2 regions of the Dyella agri genome follow, and region 1 is predicted to be linked to the other one. Evidence: predicted binding sites of a transcription regulator. Region 1 holds the regulator's gene; the other holds the start of a gene.
What was found. The regulator sigma-54, encoded in region 1, starts transcription at its own class of promoters, with help from an activator protein. The targets are predictions, from matches to a motif close to TGGCACGNGCNTTGC.
Positions count from the first base shown of each region.

Region 2: the regulator sigma-54 is predicted to act here: its motif matches at 4,316-4,330, upstream of flgB (flagellar basal body rod protein FlgB).

Region 1 covers NZ_JADIKL010000002.1:451,606-462,818, reverse strand. Annotated here, with positions in the region: gene murA (UDP-N-acetylglucosamine 1-carboxyvinyltransferase) at 1-503, opposite strand, end outside; gene ISP14_RS04560 (BolA family protein) at 586-828, opposite strand; gene ISP14_RS04555 (KpsF/GutQ family sugar-phosphate isomerase) at 1,006-2,016, shown strand; gene ISP14_RS04550 (KdsC family phosphatase) at 2,063-2,602, shown strand; gene lptC (LPS export ABC transporter periplasmic protein LptC) at 2,599-3,237, shown strand; gene lptA (lipopolysaccharide transport periplasmic protein LptA) at 3,179-3,859, shown strand; gene lptB (LPS export ABC transporter ATP-binding protein) at 3,863-4,582, shown strand; gene ISP14_RS04530 (RNA polymerase factor sigma-54) at 4,816-6,282, shown strand; gene hpf (ribosome hibernation-promoting factor, HPF/YfiA family) at 6,437-6,760, shown strand; gene hprK (HPr(Ser) kinase/phosphatase) at 6,896-7,846, shown strand; gene rapZ (RNase adapter RapZ) at 7,852-8,754, shown strand; gene ISP14_RS04510 (PTS sugar transporter subunit IIA) at 8,794-9,186, shown strand; gene ISP14_RS04505 (HPr family phosphocarrier protein) at 9,179-9,448, shown strand; gene ptsP (phosphoenolpyruvate--protein phosphotransferase) at 9,576-11,213, shown strand, end outside.
Region 2 covers NZ_JADIKL010000009.1:1,551-12,763, forward strand. Annotated here, with positions in the region: gene ISP14_RS14960 (EAL and HDOD domain-containing protein) at 1-110, opposite strand, end outside; gene ISP14_RS14965 (flagella synthesis protein FlgN) at 210-656, opposite strand; gene flgM (flagellar biosynthesis anti-sigma factor FlgM) at 653-976, opposite strand; gene flgA (flagellar basal body P-ring formation chaperone FlgA) at 1,075-1,782, opposite strand; gene ISP14_RS14980 (methyl-accepting chemotaxis protein) at 1,779-3,083, opposite strand; gene ISP14_RS14985 (chemotaxis protein) at 3,281-4,213, shown strand; gene flgB (flagellar basal body rod protein FlgB) at 4,368-4,781, shown strand; gene flgC (flagellar basal body rod protein FlgC) at 4,781-5,200, shown strand; gene ISP14_RS15000 (flagellar hook assembly protein FlgD) at 5,211-5,906, shown strand; gene flgE (flagellar hook protein FlgE) at 5,941-7,161, shown strand; gene flgF (flagellar basal-body rod protein FlgF) at 7,446-8,186, shown strand; gene flgG (flagellar basal-body rod protein FlgG) at 8,214-8,999, shown strand; gene flgH (flagellar basal body L-ring protein FlgH) at 9,011-9,676, shown strand; gene ISP14_RS15025 (flagellar basal body P-ring protein FlgI) at 9,893-10,987, shown strand; gene flgJ (flagellar assembly peptidoglycan hydrolase FlgJ) at 10,990-11,213, shown strand, end outside.

The DNA.
Region 1 (11,213 bases):
TCGGTGCCGGTGACGGTGACCATGTCCATCACGATGCGCGCGCCCTTGAGCCGCTTGGCGCGCGCCTTGATGTAGCCGTTTTCGACGGTGATCTCGGCGCCCAACGCCTGCAGGCCGCGGATGTGCTGGTCTACCGGGCGCGAACCGATCGCGCAGCCGCCCGGCAGCGATACCTCCGCCTGGCCGAAGCGCGCCACCAGCGGACCCAGCACCAGGATCGATGCGCGCATGGTGCGCACCAGATCGTAGGGCGCGATACAGGTGCTGGTGGTGCGCGGGTCGACGTGGATCTTCATGCGGTCGTCCAGCACCAGCTGCACGCCCATCTGGCCGAGCAGCTCGATGAAGGTGGTGACGTCGTGCAGGTGCGGCACGTTGCCGATGCTCACCGGCGCATCCGCCAGCAGGCAGGCGGCGAGGATCGGCAGCACGGCGTTCTTCGCGCCGGAAATGCCCACCTCGCCCTGGAGCGGCACGCCGCCATTGATCAGGATCTTGGCCATCGATGTTCCTAAACTTGTGCGCTCCTCCATGAGCGCAAAGAAGAACCGGCATTCATGCCGGACTTTTCAATTCGAGCGAAGATCACCGTTGACGCGCCGCGGCTTCCTCGGGAGTCAGCGTCTTCAGCGCCAGCGCGTGGATCGCGCCGCCCATCAGCTCGCCCAGCGTGGCGTAGACCAGCCGGTGCCGCGCCAGCGGCAGCTTGCCGGCGAACTGGCCGGCGACCACGGTGGCCTCGAAGTGCACGCCATCGTCGCCGCTGACCTCGACCTGCGCTCCGGGCAGGCCGGTTTCGATCAGGGTCTGGATGCGTGCTGGGTCCATCGGGCTTCCACGAAAAGGGGGCAGCGGACGCGGCCGGTATCGGTATCGCGTCGGTCTGACGTTAAAATGCGAATATGCCATGGTAATGGAAATCCCCTGTCGCAGAAACGACAGTACCCGCCATCTGGCCGCCAACGCCCCCGGCGCGGGCGTCCCGGGGCCCCGCATCGAGCCGACATGAACCCACGCCCCACCCCGCACGCCGCTATCGAACCCCAGCCCGACGCCATCGTGCGCAGCGCCCGCGCGGTGATCGCCACCGAAGCGTCCGCGATCGCCGGGCTGGAGCCGCGCATCGGCGACGATTTCGTGCACGCCTGCCGGCTGATCCTGGCCTGCCAGGGCCGCGTGGTGGTCACCGGCATGGGCAAGTCCGGCCATGTGGCGCGCAAGATCGCCGCCACCCTTGCCTCTACCGGCACCCCGGCGTTCTTCGTGCATCCCGGCGAGGCCAGCCACGGCGACCTGGGCATGATCCAGCCCAACGACGTGGTGCTGGCGCTGTCCTATTCCGGCGAGACCGACGAGGTGCTGTTCATCCTGCCGATGATCAAGCGCCAGGGCATCCCGCTGATCGCGCTCACCGGCAAGCCCGGCTCCTCGCTGGCCAGCCAGGCCGACGTGCACCTGGACGGCAGCATCACCAACGAAGCGTGCCCGCTGGGCCTGGCCCCCACCACCAGCACCACCGCGGCGCTGGTGCTGGGCGACGCCCTGGCGATCGCCCTGCTGGAAGCGCGCGGCTTCACCTCGGACGACTTCGCCCGCTCGCATCCGGCCGGCAGCCTGGGGCGCCGCCTGCTGCTGCGCATCAGCGACGTGATGCACAGCGGCGACAACGTGCCGCGCGTGCCTCCCGAGGCCAGCCTCACCGCCGCGCTGGTGGAGATGACCCGCAAGCATCTGGGCATGACCGCGGTGGTGGACGACCAAGGCCGCCTGCTCGGCGTGTTCACCGACGGCGACCTGCGCCGCGCGCTGGACGACGAGGACGTGAACCTGCGCGGCGCCACCGTGGCCGAACTGATGACCCGCGGCCCCAAGACCATCGGCCCCGACAAACTGGCCTCCGAGGCGGCCCAGCTGATGGAAAAGCACCAGATCAACGCCCTGCTGGTGGTCGACACCGAGCGCCGTGTGATCGGGGCGCTGAACATTCACGATCTACTCCGTGCACGCGTGGTCTGATCGCGCGTTGCATCCCCGTCCCCGTCAACCGCCACGAGTCGAATCCATGTACCCGGCCGACCTGCCCGCCGACCTCCTTGCCCGCGCCGCGAAGATCCGCGTGGCCGCGTTCGACGTGGACGGTACGCTCACCGACGGCCGCCTCTGGTACAGCGAGGATGGCCACGAGACCAAGGTGTTTCACGTGCACGACGGCCTGGGTCTGAAACGGCTGCAGGCGAACGGCGTGCAGGTGGCGCTGATCACCGCGCGGATCAGCCACCCGGTGGCGCTGCGCGCCGAGGAGCTGGACATCGCCCACGTCTACCAGGGCCAGGGCGACAAGCGCGCCTGCCTCGAATCCCTGCTGGAGGCGCTGGGCCTCGCGCCCGAGCAGGCCGCCTTCATTGGCGACGACCTGCCCGACCTGCCGCCGATGCGCTTCGCCGGCCTCGCCGTGGCCGTGGCCAACGCGCACCCCTGGGTGGCCGAGGCCGCGCATTGGCAGACCCGCCTGCCCGGCGGCATGGGCGCGGCGCGCGAAGTCTGCGACCTGATCCTGCACTCGCAGGGCCGGGATGCCGCGGAACGGGAGCGCTGGAAGTGATCAGGCGCCTGCGCCTGTGGCTGCGCGACCGCAAGCTGGCCAGCGCGATCGTGCTGGTCGCGCTGGCCGCCGGCGTCGCCCAGATGCTGCTGTGGTGGATGGGGCCGGCGACGAAACCGAACGACTTCGTCGGCCCACCGCGCTCGGGCTACGTCCTCTACAACTCCAGGATGTGGTCCTACAACCCCGAAGGCCAGCTGGCGTTCCGCATGCAGGCGCCGCATCTGGATCGCCGCGACGAAGACGAGACGCTGTACATCAATTCGCCGGTGTTCGACATCTCCGCCAAGGAACCCGGCACGCCGGACTGGCACGGCCATTCGCTGTACGGCTGGGTGGACAAGAGCGGCACCCTCATCAAGCTGCAGGGGCCGGTGCACATGCAGCGCCCCGCGTTCACCGATGCCAAGGGCGCGCCGCAGGCGGAAGTGACCATCGATACCTCCGAAGTCACCGCCTGGCCGAAAGACAACCGCATGGAAACGGCGGAAGCGGCGCACGCCGTGCAGGGCGCACGTACACTGGACGGCATCGGCATGCGCGCCAACCTCAACGACAACCACCTGGAGCTGCTCGATGCAAGCCAAGGCACCTTCCCGCCACGCCCGCGCCAGTCGCATCCGCGCAAGTCGTGACGTCCTCGGCGCGGCCTGCGTGGCGGCGCTTCTCGCGCTGGTCCCGCTGGCGGCCAGCGCCAAGAAATCGGATCGGCAGCAGCCGATGAACTACGTGGCCAAGCACACCGACGCCTACAACGCGCCGAACACGGTCACCACGCTCACCGGCAACGTCAAGATCACCCAGGGCACCATGCTGGTCACCGGCGATGTCGCCAAGATCTACCTGGACGCCGACCAGCAGGTCTCGCGCGTGGTGGTCACCGGCAAGCCGGCGCACATCCAGGAGCTGGACGAGAACAACAACCTGATGACCGGCGACGGGACCACGCTGGACTACGACAACCTCAACAGCATCGCCGTGCTCACCGGCAATGCGGTGGTGGACCAGCAGTGCCGCGGCGAATTCCACGGCGACAAGCTCACCTACAACCAGAACACCAGCCTGATCACCGGCGACACCGCCGGCGACGGCTTGGTGCACGGCGTGATCCTGCCCAAGAACACCGCGGCCACGCCGGTGATCTGCAAGAAGCCGCCCACCGCGCAGCCGGTACCCGACAACGAGCCGGTAGCCGGCAAGCTGCCCGCCAAGGCGGTCGCGCCCGCGACGGCACCTGCACCGGCGAAGGGCAACTGATCGATGCTGTCCGCTGAAGGTCTGCAAAAAAGCTTCAAGGCGCGCCAGGTGGTACGCGACTTCGCCTTCTCCATCCGCGAGGGCGAAGTGGTGGGTCTGCTCGGCCCCAACGGTGCCGGCAAAACCACCTGCTTCTACATGGTGGTGGGCCTGATCGAGGCCGACGCCGGCACGATCAAGCTGGACAAGCAGGAGATCACCGGCCTGCCGATGCACATGCGCGCGCGCCTGGGCATCGGCTACCTGCCGCAGGAGGCCTCGGTGTTCCGCCGGCTCAGCGTGGCGGACAACATCATGGCCGTGCTGGAACTGCGCGAAGGCCTCAGCGCGCAACAGCGCGATGCAGAACTGGAAAGCCTGCTCGACGAGCTGAAGATCGCCCACATCGCCGGCCAGAAAGGCATCAGCCTCTCCGGCGGCGAACGCCGCCGCGTGGAGATCGCCCGCGCGCTGGCCGCCAACCCGCGCTACATGCTGCTGGACGAACCCTTCGCCGGCGTCGACCCGATCTCGGTCGGCGAGATCCAGCGCATCGTGCGCCACCTCAAGGAACGCGGCATCGGCGTGCTGATCACCGACCACAACGTGCGTGAGACGCTGGGCATCTGCGACCGCGCCTACATCCTCAACGACGGCGAAGTGCTGTCGCGCGGCACCCCCGCCCACATCCTCGCCGACGAGAAGGTGCGCGAGGTCTACCTGGGCCGCGAATTCAGGTTGTAAGAGCCTGTTCAATCCCCGGCTCTCCGGGTTGTTTGCCGCGGATTCCAAGTGCTGGCGCGTGGCGCGGCGCCAGCCGGCCGTCGGGTCAACTGCACGCTGCCGCACGGTGGGCAACGCGGTTGCGTGAAGGTGTCGCACAGGCTCTAACGCCGGCTTCACAACAGCGGCGCGCGGCTATGGCCGCCCCCGCCGGCTGCGGGTAGGATGGAGCCCAGTCCATCCAACCGGCCGGCATGAAACCCGCACTCCAGTTCCGCCTCCATCAACAGCTCACCCTGACGCCGCAGCTGCAGCTGGCCATCCGCCTGCTGCAGCTGTCGCAACTGGAGCTGGAGGCCGAACTGCGGCAGCTCGCCGAAGGCAATCCGCTGCTGGAATTCGCCGACGAGAGCGAGGAAGAAACCGTCACCGACGAGGCTGCGCCGGAAGCCGAGTACGCACAGGCGCCCAGCCCCGCCGAAGCCGCCGCCGACCAGAGAGTCGACGGCGACGATGGCGCCGAATGGGCCGACGACGGCGGCGGCAGCGTCGAAACCCCGATCGACTTTTCCAACGGCACCGGCAGCAGCGGCAACACGCGCGGCGACGAGGACTTCGAGCCACAGAACGTGGCACCCGAAACCCTGCAGCAGCACCTGCTGTGGCAGCTCAACCTCGCCGGCTTCAATCCGCGTCAGACCGCGATCGCTACCGTGATCATCGACGCGCTGAACGCCGACGGCTACCTCGCCGACGGCATCGAGGCGGTGCGCGCCGCGTTGCCTGAGAACATCGCCGCCAGCCTCGACGAGATCGAGGCGGTGCGCCGCCGCCTGCAGGGCTTCGACCCGCTGGGCGTGGCCAGCCTGGACCTGCGCGACTGCCTGCGCAGCCAGCTCGAGCAGTTCAGCGCCGACACCCCGCAGCGCGAACTGGCGCTCGCCATCGTCGACAGCGAACTCGAACTGCTCGCGCGCAACGACATCGCCAAACTGGCGCGCAAGCTGCGCGCCGGCGAGGACGAGGTGGCCACCGCCGCCGCGCTGATCCGCAGCCTCGACCCGCGCCCCGGCGCGGCGCTGGACACCACGCCGGTGGAATACGTGGCGCCCGATGTCTATGCGGTGCGCGACGGCAGCCGCTGGCAGGTGCGCCTGAACCCGGACGCGCAGCCGCGGCTGGGTCTGAACCAGCACTATTGCAACCTGATCGCCCGCGCCCGCGGCGACGACGCCAGCTGGATGAAAGGCCAGCTGCAGGAGGCGCGCTGGCTGCTGAAGAGCCTGGAATCGCGCGCCGAAACCCTGCTCAAGGTGGCTAGCGCCATCGTGCGGCGGCAGAGCGCCTTCCTCGACTACGGCCCCGAGGCGATGCACCCGCTGGTGCTGCGCGAGGTGGCCGAAGAAGTGGGCATGCACGAATCCACCATTTCGCGCGTCACCACGCGCAAGTACCTGCACACGCCGCGCGGCACCTTCGAGCTGAAGTATTTCTTCTCCAGCGGCGTGTCCACCGAGGACGGCGGCAGCGCCTCGGCGACTGCGATCCAGGCGATGCTGCGCAAGCTGATCGAGGCGGAGGACCCGCGCAAGCCGCTGTCCGACCAGGCGCTGGCCGAGGAGCTGAAAGGCAAGGGCATCCAGGTCGCCCGCCGCACCGTGGCCAAGTACCGGGAGGGGCTGCGCATTCCCAGTTCCAGCGAACGCCAGCGGATTGGCTAAAGGATGGACCTATCCACCTAAAGGGAACTTGCCTGCAGGAAAAACGCTCCCATTACCCGTAGTGAAGGATGATCGACGACACGCCACGGCACTCCGTCCGCGGCGCGTCCATCCCGCCGCGAAACGCGGCAAGCACCACCAGAGGAGGCGTACCATGCAATTCCAACTCAGCGGCCAGCAGATCGAAGTCACCCCCGCGCTGCGCAATCACGTCGAATCCAGGCTAGATCGCCTCCATCGCCTCGACGACAAACTGATCAGCCTTACCGTGGTGCTCTCTGTGGACAAGCTGCAGCACCGCGCGGATGCCACGCTCGGCGTCACCGGCGCCACCCTGCACGCCGAGGCTGCCGAGGCCGATATGTACGCTTCCATCGACATGCTCTTCGACAAGCTGGTCAACCAGTTGCGGCGCCACCGCGAAAAGATCTCCGACAAGCACCAGCGCGCCGTGCGCGACGAGCGCCAGTACGGCTGATGTCCCCCTGCGGGCCGCCCGGCGACGGGCGGCCCGCATGCCTTCCCGCGAAACACGTCTTCCGCCCAAGCTGGCACAATGGCCCTGCCCCGCCCCGGACCCCACGGGCGGCGCGCGACGCAAAGGACCGAAGGCTTGGACCGGCTCACCGCAAGACAACTCTACGATGGCGTCAACGAGCGCATGGCGCTGCGCTGGCAGGCCGGCATGCGCGGCGAATCGCGCACGCTGGAGCCCGGTGCCGCGCAGGCGCGCCGGCCCTCGCTGATCGGCTACCTCAACGTCATCTACCCGAACAAGATCCAGATCATCGGTTCGGAGGAGCTGAATTTCCTCGACGGCCTCGACTCGCGCCAGCGCTGGGAGGTGATGCACAAGATCGCCGCCAGCCGGCCGGTGGCGCTGATCGTCACCAAGGACCAGGCGATCCCGTCCGACCTGCGCGAGGTGGCCGAGGAAACCGACACGCCGCTGTGGCTCAGCTCCAAGCGCGGCCACGAGCTGCTCACCTTCCTGCAATACCACCTGGCGCGCCAGCTGGCGGCGAAGACCACGCTGCACGGCGTGTTCCTGGAGGTGTTCTCGATCGGTGTGCTGATCACCGGCGAGGCCGGTTCCGGCAAGAGCGAGTTGGCGCTGGAACTGATCAGCCGCGGCCACCGGCTGGTCGCCGACGACGCCACCGAATTCACCTTGATCGCGCCGGACGTGATCGACGGCAGTTGTCCCGAGCTGCTGCAGGACCTGCTGGAAGTGCGCGGCCTGGGCGTGCTCAACGTGCGCGAGATGTTCGGCCACATGTCGGTGAAGCCGTCCAAGTACCTGCGCCTGGTGATCCACCTCAAGCCGCTGCGCGAAGGCGAGGAGATCGACGCGCTGACCCGCCTCACCGGCGACACCGGCCACCGCGAGGTGTTCGACGTCAAGGTACCGATGATCACGATTCCGGTGGCGCCGGGCCGCAACATCGCCGTGCTGGTCGAGGCAGCGGTGCGCAGCCACGCGCTGAAGAGCAAGGGCATCGACCCCGCGCAGACCTTCATCGACCGCCAGGCGCACCAGTTGCGCCGCCTGCCTCCCTGGTGACCGCAGTGCACGACGTACCCGCCACGCCGACCAGCCCCTTCACCAACCCGCACGAGACCCACCTGATCGTGCTCACCGGCGTGTCCGGCGGCGGCAAAACGGTGGCGTTGCGCGCACTGGAGGACTTGGACTTCTACTGCGTCGACAACCTGCCACCCTCGCTGCTGCCGCAGCTGGTGGAGGCGGTCAGCCACGGCGCCGGCCGGCGCCGGCGTATCGCGGTGGGCGTGGACGTGCGCAACCGCGGCGCCGACTTCGAGCACCTGCCCGCGACGCTATCCGCACTGGCCGCCGCCGGCGTGCAGCTGCACCTGATCTTCCTCGACTGCAGCGACGAAGTGCTGGTCAAGCGCTATTCGGAAACCCGCCGCCGCCACCCGCTGGCCACGCGCGGCATGTCGCTTGCCGACGCGATCGCCGAGGAACGCCAGCTGTTGCGCCCGTTGATGGCGATCGCCGAGAAGGTGATCGACTCCAGCGAACTCAACGTGCACCAGCTGCGCCGGCTGGTCGCCACTGGCTACGCGCAGGCCACCGAGGGGATGACGCTGATGTTCCAGTCCTTCGCGTTCAAGCGCGGGCTGCCGCTGGACTCGGATTTCGTGTTCGACGCGCGCTGCCTGCCCAACCCGCACTGGCAGCCGCGGCTGCGCCCGCTCTCCGGCAAGGACGCGCCCGTGCGCGAATACCTGGACGGCGAACCGCTGGTCGCCGAGTACCTTGCCGACACCCGGCGCTGGCTGGACGCCTGGCTGCCGCGCTTCGAACAGGACGATCGCAGCTACGTCACCGTCGCGATCGGCTGCACCGGCGGCCGGCACCGTTCGGTGTACCTGGTCGAGCAGCTCGCCGCGCACTATCGCGAAACCCGCGAGGGCGTACTCACCTTCCACCGCGAGCTGGACTGAGGCGATGGCAACGCAACGCACACAGGAAGGTACGCAGCCATGAGCGTGGGTGTGCTGCTGATGACCCATGAGGCGGTCGGCCAGGCGCTGATCTCCGCCGCGCACCACGTGATGCCGAAGCTGCCGCTGCAAGTGGAGGCGGTAGAGGTGCCGCCGCAGGCCGACCCGGACGTGATGCGCACACTCACCGCCCGCCACGCGCGCGCGCTCGACCAGGGCGAAGGCGTGCTGGTACTGGCCGATCTCTACGGCGCCACGCCGTGCAACATCGGGCTCTCGCTCAGCTCGCTGGGCGTGCGCCTGCGCTGCGTCTCCGGCCTCAACCTGCCGATGCTGCTGCGCGTACTCAATTACGCGGAAAAACCACTGGACGAACTGGCCGAAATCGCTGCAAGCGGCGGCCGTGGGGGAATCTTCATTGACCATGCTTGAGAAAGAAATCGTCGTTTCCAACAAGCTGGGCCTGCACGCCCGCGCGTCGGCAAAGCTGGTGCAACTGGTGCAGGGCTTCAAGTCCACCGTGTGGCTGATCAGCAAGGGGCGCGAGGTGAACGCACAAAGCATCATGGGCGTGATGATGCTTGCCGCCGGCATCGGTACGCCGCTGACCGTGCGTACCGACGGCCCGGACGAGCAGGCTGCGCTGGATGCGGTGGTGGCGCTGTTCGAACGCAAGTTCGACGAAGGGGCTTGAAGCGCATGAGGTCCGAGATGCCGGATACGGGATACGCAACTGCGGGAGCCGCGGCCTTGCCGCCGCGGCTTGCGCTGCCGCGTCCCGCATCCCGCATCCCGTATCCAGGCTTCCGAAGGAGGCGTGCATGAGACACCTCCTGCCCGGCACCCAGGCGTCGCGCGGCATGGCACTGGGCCGTGCACGGCTGGTGCAGCCCAGCCGCTACGCGGTGGACACCCGCCCGCTTGCCGAGGACGAAATCGAGGGCGAGCTCGAACACCTGCACCGCGCGCTGGACACCGCGCGGCAGGAACTTCGCGAACTGCGCGGCAAGCTGCACGGCGCGCTGGCGCGCGAGGTTAACGAATTCATCGACGCACACAGCCTGCTGCTGGACGACGCCGAGCTGCTGCGCGGCCTCGACGACCTGGTGCGGATCGGCCACTACCGCGCCGGCGCCGCGCTGAAGAAGCAGCGCGACAAGCTCGCTGCGGTGTTCGAGGCGATGGACGACCCCTACCTGCGCAGCCGCAAGGAAGACATCGACCAGGTGATCGCCCGCGTGGTCTCCGCGCTGCAGCGCCAGACCAGCGTCGAGGAACGCAAGCTGGCCGCACGCGTGGGCGAGATCCTGGTCGCCGACACCATCGCGCCGGCCGACATGGCCCAGCTCGCCGGCAACGGCCTGCTCGGCGTGGTCACCAGTTCCGGCAGTGCGTATTCGCACAGTGCGATCCTTGCGCGCAGCCTCGGCCTGCCGATGCTGGTCGGTGCACGCGACGCGCTGGCGCTGCTGCACGACGACGACTTGATCCTGCTCGACGCCGAGCGCGGCGAAGCGATCGTGCACCCCACCGCGCAGGATCTCGCCCGCTACCGCGCATGGCAACGCGAGGCCGCCGCCGAAGGGCGCCGGCTCGCCACACTGGCAAACGCGCCCACCCGCACCCGCGACGGCATGGACGTCCGCCTACTGGCGAATGCGGAAACCCCCGCCGACGTGGCGCTGGCGCGTGCCCGCGGCGCCGACGGCGTGGGCCTGTACCGCACCGAATTCCTGTTCCTGCGCCACAAGGGCCTGCCGTCGGAAGACGAACAGTTCATCGCCTACCGCGACCTGGTGCTGGGCATGGGCGGGCTGCCGGTCACCATCCGCACGCTCGACCTCGGCGCCGACAAGGCCGACGCCGCCGGCCTGGTGCTGCGCGGCGAGGACAACCCCGCGCTGGGCGTGCGCGGCGTGCGCCTGTCGCTGCGCTATCCGGCAGTGTTCACCACCCAGATCCGCGCGATCCTGCGCGCAGCCTGCTACGGCCCCGTGCGCGTGCTGGTGCCGATGGTGACCCAGCCGGACGAACTGATCGCGGTACGCACGCTGTTCAAGCTGGCGCGGCAGGACCTGAAGCGCGAGAGCATCGACCTGCCCGAGAAGCTGCCGCTGGGCGCGATGATCGAGGTGCCCGCCGCCGCGATCAACGTGCGCGCCCTGCTCGAACATGCCGACTTCCTCGCCATCGGCACCAACGACCTCGCCCAGTATGTGCTCGCCGCCGATCGCGGTAATGACGCACTGGACAACATCTACACCCCACTGCAGCCGGCCATGCTGCGCCTGCTCTCGCACGTGATCGGCGCGGGCCGCCGCGCGAAGAAGCCGGTGAGCCTGTGCGGCGAAATCGGCGGCGACGTGAATTTCACCGCGATGCTGCTCGCGCTCGGTCTCAACGAATTCAGCATGCACCCCAGCCAGCTGCTGCAGGTGCGCGACCGCCTCGCCGCACTC
Region 2 (11,213 bases), on a different contig from region 1:
CGCTCGCGATTGAGCAGCGGCACGCGCATCACCGGCAGCGGCGGCGCGACGCCTTCATAGGCGGTGGATGGGGTAGCAGCGGGAACGGTACTGGCGGGGACGGTGTTCATGCTGGATCCGGCATCGCATAGGGTGGTGAAGCGTGCCGCGGCTGACGGTACGCAGTAGACGCCCATGCGGGTGCGGGCGGCGATGGACTCATCTCGACATCATGCGGCTGCCAGCGGGCGCGAACGCGCACCGGCGTGCAGCTCTCCGCTGCGGTCATAGAGTCCGTTGCTGTTGTCCGCGCCGGTCAGCACCGCCAAGGCCTGACGCACCATCTGCAGGCGCTGGCTGACGATGCCGCCATTGCGCTGATTGAGCTGATGGCAGTGCCGCAGCGACTGCACGATGGCGGCCCAGGCCGGATCCGGCACGGCCTCGGCGCGCGGCTGTTCGCGCGCCAGTTGGCGGCGCTCGGCGTCCAGCTGCTCCAGCTGCTGCATCAAGGCCTGCTTATGCGTACCGGCCTGGCCGAGCGCTTCGCTGTCGCCGCTGTCGAGTGCCGCACGTTCGGCCTCGAGCGTCTGCACGAGTCGATCGAGTGCCTGGCGCATTTCGCCCTGCACGGCCGCGAGGGCCTCATCGAACTCCTGCCGCAGCTGCGGGCTCATGCCTTGCCCGTGCCGCCGAGCTGCCGATCCATGGTGATCATGCGGTCGGCGATGCGGCCAGCATCGACCTTGTAGCTGCCGTCGGCCAGCGCCTGGCGCACGCGCTCCACCCGCTGCGGATCGACCGCGGCGGTATCGGTGCGCGCTGCCTGCTGCAGCGCCCGGGCCGAGTCGGTCAGCTTGAGCTGGTCATCGCCCCGGGTGGCGGCTGCGCCGGTGTTTGCGGCGCCGGCGGGAGACTCTGTCGCCGGACTGCTGCCCGCATGGCCGGTGGCTTGCGGGAGTTTCGGCAAGCCGTTGTTGGAAATTGTCGTGTTCATGCGTCCGTTCTCACTGTGGAGTGGCCCTGTGAGTGCTGCATCGGCCTGATGTACGGAAACTTTAGGGCTTGGGAATCGGGTGTGGAAGGCATGGCGGGTCAGGGCAGGGCAAGCACCACGCCGGGGGCGCGGACCATGGCGTCGACCACCTTGCCCGAGCTCTCGTTGCGCACGCGCAGGCGGGCGCCATTGTCGCCGCTGCCCAGCGCCACGCCGTCGGCGCGCACCACGATGCCGTCGAGGTCGGCCATCACCTGCACGTGGTCGCCCGCGCTCACCATGCGCCGACCGGCCAGGGCGGCCGGGGTGAGCAGGCTGCCGCTGGGCAAGGCGCGGGCGAGGCTGCGGCCAGTGACCTGGTCGAGATTGTCGACATAGCCGTAGCCGAGCCGGGTCACGTCGCGCTGCTCGGCGTGCACGTCCGCCGGGCGCAGGCCGTCGCCGCGCAACAGCGCACGGTTGGTCACCAGCACGGCCCGGAACAATTGCAGTTGTACCTGCACGCGTACCGTCCAGCCGTCGGCTTGCGGGCATTGCACGGGGACGCTCAGCCGCGGCGCGGGACGGATGGCGTCGGCCAGCACGGCGCGCAGCGGCACGCCGCACGGTGCCAGCCGCAGGCGCGGATCGAGCGGCGCTGCCTGCGCCACGACGCGGCTGCCGGGCAGGTCGAAACGGGCGTGCACGGCCTGTTCGGCCACGGCGCGCACGGCGTCGGGCGAAGGCGCGGCGGCCAGGCCGATGCCCGGCAGGCCCAGCCATGCCAGTACCAGCAGCCGGCCAGCGCTGACGCGGCGCCGGCTCACGCGTCCGCCATCACAAGGTCGAGTTGCCCCAGCAAGGCATCGCGGGCGGATTCGATCTGCCGCGACAGCGCGGCGGCCTGCGCGGCTTCGCCGTCGCATAGCAGCGCGATGAAGCGGTTGCCCTGTTCGCATAGCTGCATGCCGGTTTCGGTGAGACCGGCCGTGGCGGGATGATCCGGCCGCTGCGCGCCGAGCCGCTCGACGCTGCGGCGGATCGCATGGGTGTCGAACCAGCGCCGATCCAGCGCGGCAGGTTCGTGCAGGGCCAGTTCGGCCGCCTGGCGCAGGTTGAGGGATGCCTCGCGCACGGTCAGGCTCAGGCTGCCGGTGTCGTTGCCGCTGACGCCCTCCAGCCAGTCCAGTCCCAGCCGATGCGAAAGCAGCGCCGCGCGCTGCAGCGCGTCGGACTGCCGCCTCGCTTCGCCAGCGCGGCGCTGCATGGCGCCGAGCGCGGCCTGGACGCTGGTGGCGCGCGCATGCTGCGCATCGTGGTTCTGCTGCAGCTTGTGGACGCGGTCGCCTGCCGCGCGCAGCGCCTGGCCGCCGCTTGCCAGGGTGGCGCCCGATTGCGCCGCACCACTCTGCGCCCGTTCCAACTGCTGCAGGCTGTGCTGCACGTCGCCGTTCAATTGCGTGGAAAAGTCGCCGATCGAACCGGTGACGCTCTCGATCTCGGCCGTGGCGACGGCGGTTTTTTCCGCCAGTTGCTTGACCTCGTCGGCGACCACGGCGAAACCGCGGCCCGCCTCGCCGGCGCGCGCGGCCTCGATCGCCGCGTTCAGCGCCACCAGGTTGGTCTGATGGGCGATTTCCTGCACGGTGGCGGTGAGCCTGCGGATCTGTTCCACCTGCTCGGCCAGCTTGCTCTGGTTGCGGTTCATCGCCGCCAGCGCGCTGCGCAACAGGCGCAGCTGGCCGTCGAGCTCGCTGACGTTGCCGCTGCCGGCCTCGCTGGCCTGGCTGGCCAGTTCGAGCTCGGCGCCCACCTGCCGCAGTGCCGTCGAGATACCGGCGCTGCCATCCGTCAAGCGATCGACACTGCCGCGACCGTCCTCGCTGGCCTTGTCCAGCGCTGCTTGTTCTCGAGCCAGCTGCTGCACCGCGGCCAGCACCAGGCTCTGCTGCTCCACGGCTTGCAAGGCCACGGCCGCGGGCGGCCGGCTGGCAACACGCGCAAGCAGCGGCGCCAGCGCCTGCGCGGCGCGTGGATGGGTACGCCGGAGTGCGGCGATCCGTGCTTCGTCGCCGGCAGCGGCGGCTTCCACCAGAGGGGCGAGATGCTGATTCCAGATCAGGCTCATGGGTCGAACATCACCTTATTGTCGATGGGGCGGCGGGCTCTTGCAGGAGACTGCATCGTCCAAAACCGCCGCGGCTTGAGGAAGCAAACCGCATGCCACTCCATTCCCGGGCGGTCGCGTGCTCAAGCGCGGCGCGATGCGGTCGATAGCCTGCGCGTACGGCCGCTGCGGCGGCGGGTCATTCGCGAGGAGTCCGCATGGGCGGCACGCTGCTGGAAAAGGTCGAGCAACATACCCGGCTGGCCGGCCACAACCGGGTGGCCATGCTGCTGTTCCGGCTCGGCGACGCGCAGCTGTTCGGCATCAACGTATTCAAGGTGCGCGAGGTGATGCGCCGGCCGCCGCTGGAGCGCGTGCCGGGCACGCATGCCTTGCTGGCAGGCAGTTGCGACTACCGCGGGCAGACCATCCCGGTGATCGACCTGGCCGCCGCGCTCGGCTACCCGCCACTGCGCGACGAGGCATCGGCACACCTGATGGTTACCGAGTTCAGCCGCTCGGTGCAGGGCTTCCTGGTGGCCGACCTGCAACGCATGGTGCAGTGTGACGGCGACCGGCTGGAGGCACCCGCCGCCACGCTGGGCTTCGGCGCGCGGGTCAATGCGGTGACCCGCGTGGACGGCGCGCTATTGGCGGTGGTGGACGTGGAGCAGGTGCTGGCCGGCATCGACGCGGCGCCGGCCGAACTATCCGTGCAGATGCAGCGCCTCGCCGGCGCGCACACGCTGGCACCACGGCGCGTGATGGTGGCGGACGACTCGCTGATCGCCCGCCGCCGCCTGGTCGAGCTGTTCCGGCAGATGAACATCGAGTGCGTGGTGGCGCAGGACGGCCGCGAGGCACTCGATCGACTGCATGAGCTGGCCGCCGCGGATCCGGCCGAGGGCGTCAAGCTGGTGGTCTCCGATATCGAGATGCCGCGCCTGGACGGCTACGCGCTGACCCGCGCGATCCGCGAGGCGCCGGAGCTGCGGCGATTGAAGGTCGTGCTGCACAGCTCGCTCAGCGGCATCTTCAACGAAGCGATGGTGAAAGAAGTCAAGGCCGACCGTTTCATCGCCAAGTTCCAGCCGGACCTGCTGGCGCAGGCGGTGCTGGACTTGTTGCCGGCGGAGCCGCCGGCCGACTGAGGCGCCGGGAGGCGTCAACAAACCGACTCTGCCCTGGCGACGCCGACGCGGCGCCAGGGTGCGGACCCTTCCAGCCCAGTCGTGGCAAGGGTTCCGGTGTGGTGGCATGCAACTTGCCTCCAGCTCCCTGCGGCAACCGCACGCGGAGCAGACGATGAGCCCCACACCGCAAAACCTGTTCGGCATCCACACCCAGGCGCTGGACCTGTGGCAGCGCCGTGCCGACGTGCTGGCCAACAACCTGGCCAATGCCGACACCCCCGGCTACCTCGCCCGCGACATCGATTTCCGCAAGGCACTGGCCGCGGCCGGCGGCGGCGCCGACGGCAACCTGCCGCTGCAGGCGTCCACGCCCGGGCAGATCGGCGCCGGGCCTGGCGCGTCGACGGGTACCGCGGCGCTGGCCTACCGCGTGCCGACGCAGCCAAGCATGGACGGCAACACCGTCGACGCCCAGATCGAACAAGCCGATTTCGCCGCCAACAGCGTGCACTACCAGGCCAGCCTTTCCTTCATCACCGCGCAGATCCACATGCTGCGCACCGCCATCACCGGAGGGCAGAGCTGATGTCGCTCTTTTCCATCTTCAACGTGGCCGGCTCCGGCATGGCCGCGCAGTCGTTGCGGCTCAATACCGTGGCCAGCAACCTGGCCAACGCCGAAAGCGTGTCCGGCACGCCCGAGGGCGCCTACCGTTCGCGCGAGCCGCTGTTCGCCGCGGTAAAGGCGCAGCAGTCCGGCGGCAACGCCGATGGCAGCCAGGGCGTGCAGGTGCTCGGCGTCACCGAGAGCCAGGCCGCGATTCCCCAGCGCTACGAGCCGGGCAACCCGATGGCCAATGCCGACGGCTACGTCTACGCCAGCAACGTCAACCCGGTGGACGAGCTGGTCAACATGATCTCGGCGTCGCGTTCGTACCAGAACAACGTCGAAGTGATGAACAGCGCCAAGCAACTGATGCTCAAGACCTTGACCCTCGGCCAGTGAGTTTCCTGCCATGACTACCAGCGTGACCAACAACGTCGGCACCACCAGCACCACCACCGGCGGCGCGGCTACCGGCAGCGCCACCGCGGCCAGCTCCGCGCTCGGCAACACGATGAACCAGGCCGACTTCCTGAAGCTGCTCACCACCCAGCTGCAGGCCCAGGATCCGACCAACCCGATGGACAACTCGCAGTTCGTCTCGCAGCTGGCGCAGTTCAGCCAGCTGGCTTCCACCCAGGACCTCAACACCAGCCTCAACAGTCTCTCCAGCCAGATCACCAGCGGCCTGCAATCCTCGCAGGTGCTCGGTTCGGTCGGCCTGGTGGGCCGCCACGTGCTGGTGCCGTCGGCGAATCTCAGCTACGCGGGCAGCGCGCTGGACGGCGCAGTCGGCGTCACCGCCACGTCCTCCGACGTGCAGCTCGTCATCAAGAACAGTAGCGGCAAGGTAGTGCGCACGCTCGACATGGGCGCGCAGCAGTCCGGCCTGGCTCGTTTCGACTGGGACGGCACGGACGACAACGGCAACCCGCTGCCCGCGGGCGACTACAGCATCGCGGCCGCCGACCAGAGCGGCAACGCACTTTCCACGTATGCAGACGGCACGGTGAGTGGCGTGGGCTACGGCGGCAGCAGCGTGGGTACGTACGTGCAGGTAAACGGCGTGGGCGGCGTGCCGCTCAGCGCGATCGCGCAGATCAACTGACCGCCGACAACAACCTTCCAGCGAGGAACCATCCATGGCACTCAACCAAGCTCTCAGCGGCATCAACGGCGCCCAGTCCGACCTCAACGTCATCGCCAACAACATCGCCAATGCCAACACCACCGGCTTCAAGGGTTCGCGTGCGGAATTCGCCGACATCTACGCGGTCACCGGCATCAACCTCAGCGCCACCGCGGTGGGCAGCGGCGCGCGCCTGACCAGCGTGGCGCAGCAGTTCGCCCAGGGCGACATCCAGACCACCGGCAACAGCCTGGACCTGGCGATCAGCGGCAACGGCTTCTTCGTGGTCAACACCGGCAACGGCTACGCCTACACGCGCGCCGGCGCGTTCCACCAGGACCAGACGGGCAACGTGGTCACCCAGGACAACCACGCGCTGCAGGTCTATCCGTACAGCACCGCCAGCAACAGCTTCGACACCAGCACGCTCACCAATCTGAACCTGGTCACCGCGCAGAGCTCGGCCAAGCCCACCACCACGGCGGTGGTTTCGTCCAACCTGCCGGCGGACGCCACCGTGCCGCCGCTGGCCTTCGACCCCACCAACCCGGCCACCTTCAACCAGTCGTCCACCTTCACCGTGTACGACAGCCTGGGTTCCTCGCACCAGGCCACCGCCTACTACGTGAAAACCGGCACCAACGCCTGGAACGTGGACCTGTACGTGGATGGCAACAACGCCGGCACGCAGGCGCTGACCTTCGACAGCAGCGGTGCGCTGACCACGCCGGCCAACGGCATCGTCGGCTTCAACCCGGTGAACTACGGCAACGGCGCGAATGCGCAGACGCTGTCGATCAACTTCGGCAAGACCACCCAGTACGGCACCGGCTACGCCGCCGGCACCATCAGCCAGGACGGCTACACCGCGGGCGCGCTGTCCTCGATCGACATCGACAACGCGGGCATCGTCACCGCGAACTATTCCAACGGCCAGAGCAGCAAGATCGGCCAGCTGGCGATGGCCAACTTCCAGAACCTGCAGGGCCTGCGCCAGCTCGGCAGCGCCAGCTGGATGTCCAGCACCGATTCGGGCACCGCGGTGATGGGCACGGCTGCCAGCGGCCAGTACGGCACCATCCAGTCCGGCGCGCTGGAGGAGTCCAACACCAGCGACACCACCCAGCAGCTGGTCGACATGATCCAGGCGCAGCGCAACTACCAGGCCAACGCCCAGGTGCTGTCCACCGACAACACGCTGGCCAGCACGCTGTTCAACGCCGTGTCGCGGTAACTAGAGCCTGCTCATGACCCCCAAACACCCCGCGTTGTCATCGAGTGGTCGCCAGGTGGTAGAGCGTGGCGCAGGCCTGCCTGGCTGGCAGGTCAAGCCGCGCGCTGCCGCCTGGTGGCCACTCGATGGCAACCCGAAGGGCCGGGTCTGTTTGCCCGCATGCCGTCGTCATCACTCAGTCGTGGACGGACGTCCACTCTTTCGTTCTTCCTTGGCCTGCGCGCAAACAGCTTCCGGCGCGGGGTGCTTGGGGATCGTGAGCAGGCTCTAAGAGGTAGCCGCCCATGGACCGTTCCGCCTACATCGCCATGACCGGGGCCACGCAGATCATGCGGGCCCAGGACGTGGTGAGCCACAACCTGGCCAACGCCAACACCACCGGCTTCAAGAGCGAGCTGGACGCGTTCCGCGACTTGCCGGTGCAGGGGCCGGGCAGCCCCACCCGGATCAACGCGGTGGCGCAGAGCCTCGGCCGCGACGACAGCCAGGGCACGCTGCAGCAGACCGGACGTCCGCTGGACGTGGCGGTGCGCGGATCGGGCTGGATCGCGGTGCAGGCACCGGACGGCAGCGAAGCCTACACGCGTGCCGGCAACCTGCAGCTCACTGCCGACGGCACGCTCACCGACGCCGCCGGTAATCCGGTGATCGGCAGCGGCGGACCGATCAGCATCTCCGACAGCGCGCAGATCGTGGTCGGCGACGACGGCACCATCTCCAGCGTGCCGCTGGGGCAGGGGCCGAACACGCTCACCCAGATCGACCGCATCAAGCTGGTCAACCCCGATCCCACGCAGCTCGCCAAGGGCGCGGACGGCCTGCTGCACATGGCCGCTGGCGCCAGCGCCGACGCCGATCCGGGCGTGCAGCTGGCATCGCAGACGCTGGAAGGCAGCAACGTCAATCCCTCAGCCGAACTGGTGCGGATGATTTCGCTGTCGCGCCAGTACGAGATGCAGGTGCGCTCGATCAAGACCAGCGAAGACAACGCCGACGCCAGCCTCAAGCTGTTGCAGGCGAGCTGAACCCGACACTTCTAGCGGAGCCACGCCATGTTCTCCTCCCTCTGGATCGCCAAGACCGGCCTCGATGCGCAGCAGACGAGCCTGGACGCCATCTCCAACAACCTGGCCAACGCCAGCACCACCGGCTTCAAGGCCTCGCGCCCGGCGTTCCAGGATCTGATGTATCAGAACCTGAGCCAGCCCGGCGCGCAGACCACCGAGCAGACGCAGTCGCCCTCGGGCCTGCTGATGGGTACCGGCGTGCGCGTGGTGGCCAACGAGAAGCTGTTCACCCAGGGCGCGATCAGCCAGACCGGCAACGCGATGGACGTGGCGATCCAGGGTCGCGGCTTCCTGCAGGTGACCATGCCCGACGGCACCACCGCCTACACCCGCGACGGTTCGCTGCATACCGACGCCAACGGCCAGGTCGTCACCGCCGACGGTTATCCGATCGAACCGGCGATCACCCTGCCGCAGGGCGCGCAGAGCATCACCATCGGCACCGACGGAACGGTCAGCGCGACGCTCGCCGGGCAGGCGGCGCCGCAGCAGGTCGGCAACATCCAGCTCGCCGACTTCGTGAATCCGGCGGGTCTGCAGGCTATGGGCCAGAACTTGTTCCTGGAAACCGCGTCCAGCGGCACGCCGCAGGCCGGCCAGGCGGGCTTGAACGGCATGGGCACGCTGCTGCAGGGCTCGCTGGAATCCTCCAACGTCAACGTGGTGGAGGCGATGGTGGACATGATCCAGACCCAGCGCACCTACGAGATGAACTCCAAGGCGATCAGCGCCGCGGACGACATGCTGCAGACCATCACCAACAAGACCTGAGGCATGCCGTGATGTCCGTTCGTCGTTCTACCTTCGTGTTGCCGTGCGCCCTGGCGCTGCTCGCAGGCTGCGTGATGCAGCAGCCGCGCGACGACGCGCAGTGGGCCGCCACGCCGCCGGTGGTCGCCGCTGCCGCACCGGTGGCCGACGGTTCGATCTACCACGACGAACAAGGCATGGAACTGTTCGCCGACCCGCGCGCCCACCGCACCGGCGACATCCTCACCATCGTGCTGGTGGAAAACACCCAGGCGGTGAAGAAGGCCAGCACCAGCACCAGCAAGACCAACAAGGACAACATCGGCGCGCCTTCCTTGCTCGGCCGCACCTTCAACAAGGCCAGTGTCGGCATCAACAGCGACCACAGCTTCGACGGCGGCGGCTCCAGCAGCCAGAGCAACCAGCTCACCGGCAACATCACCGTCACCGTGGCGCAGCGCCTGGCCAACGGCAGCCTGATGGTGCGCGGCGAGAAGTGGCTCACCATCAACCAGGGCCAGGAACTGATCCGCATCACCGGCATCGTGCGTCCGCAGGACATCGGCCAGGACAACACCGTGCCGTCCACCCGGGTCGCCGACGCCAAGATCTCCTACACCGGCCGCGGCACCCTGGCCGACGCCAACACCCAGGGCTGGCTGTCGCGTTTCTTCACCTCCAAGTGGATGCCTTTCTAAATGAAACTCCACGGGCCCATGACATCGCAGGCTGCCCTGCAGCACGAGCGTGCGAACCCGCACGGCACGTTCGCCCCCTCTCCCCTCCGGGGAGAGGGTTGGGGAGAGGGGACACGCTCGCGAGGTGCTGCTTTCGCTTCGCTCTTCGCTCGTTTCTCCAAGCTCTTCCGCAAGCCCCGCCCCTCACCCCAGTCCTCTCCCCAAAGGGGAGAGGGAGTGGCGTGCGTCGCTTTCGCACTCTTCACCCTGCTCGCCACCCCCGCCCACGCCGACAAGATCCGCGACCTCGCCTCGGTCGGCGGCGTGCGCTCCAACCAGCTGATCGGCTACGGCCTGGTGGTGGGCCTGGACGGCTCCGGCGACCAGACCACGCAGGCGCCGTTCACCACCCAGAGCCTGGAGAACATGCTGCAGCAGTTCGGTATCAACGTGCCGGCGAACGTGCGCCCGCAGCTGAAGAATGCCGCCGCGGTGACGATCACCGCCGAGCTGCCGCCGTTCGCCAAGCCGGGCCAGACCATCGACATCACCGTGGCCTCGATCGGCAACGCCAAGAGCATCCGCGGCGGTGAACTGCTGATGTCGCCGCTGCGCGGCGCCGACGGCAACGTCTACGCGGTGGCCCAGGGCAGCGTGGTGGTAGGCGGCATCAGCGCCCAGGGCAAGAGCGGTTCCAGCGTGGAGAAGAACATCTCCGCCAGCGGGCGCATCCCGAACGGCGCCACCGTGGAGCGCAGCGTGTCGTCCGCGTTCACCGGCAGCGACGATTTGCGCCTGAACCTCAACACGCCGGACTTCACCACCGTCTCGCGCATCGTCAGCACGATCAACCGCACCTACGGCAGCGGCACCGCGCACGCGGTGGACGGCGGCACGGTGGAAGTGCGCGTGCCGCAGGACCCCACCCAGAAGGTGGCCTGGCTCGGCACCATCCAGGATCTGGACGTGACCCCGGGCGCGCCGCCCGCGCGCGTCGTGGTGAACTCGCGCACCGGCACCGTGGTGATCGGTTCGGACGTGCGCGTGTCCGCGGCGGCGGTGGCGCATGGCGCCATCCAGGTCACCATCAGCGAGCAACCGCTGGTCAGCCAGCCGGCGCCCTTCAGCAACGGCCAGACCACGGTGGTGCCCTCCAGCAACGTGCAGGTCAGCGAGGAGGGCGGACACATGTTCAAGTTCGGCCCGGGCGTGAGCCTGGACGCGATCGTGCGTGCGGTGAACCAGGTCGGCGCATCGCCCAGCGACCTGATCTCCATCTTGCAGGCACTGAAGCAGGCCGGCGCGCTGCACGCGGATCTCGTGGTCATCTAGCGATGTCCGACGCCGCGCTGTCCGCCAACGCCTCGCTGAGCACCTGGACCAATCTGTCCGGGTTCGACCAGCTGCGTGCGCAGGCGCAGCAGAACGGCAAGGCAGCGCTGCCGGCGGTGGCCAAGCAGTTCGAGGCGCTGTTTACCCAGATGATGCTGAAGTCCATGCGCGCGGCCAGCGACAGCTTCGGCGACGCGATGGGCGACAGCGATGCCGGCAAGGCCTA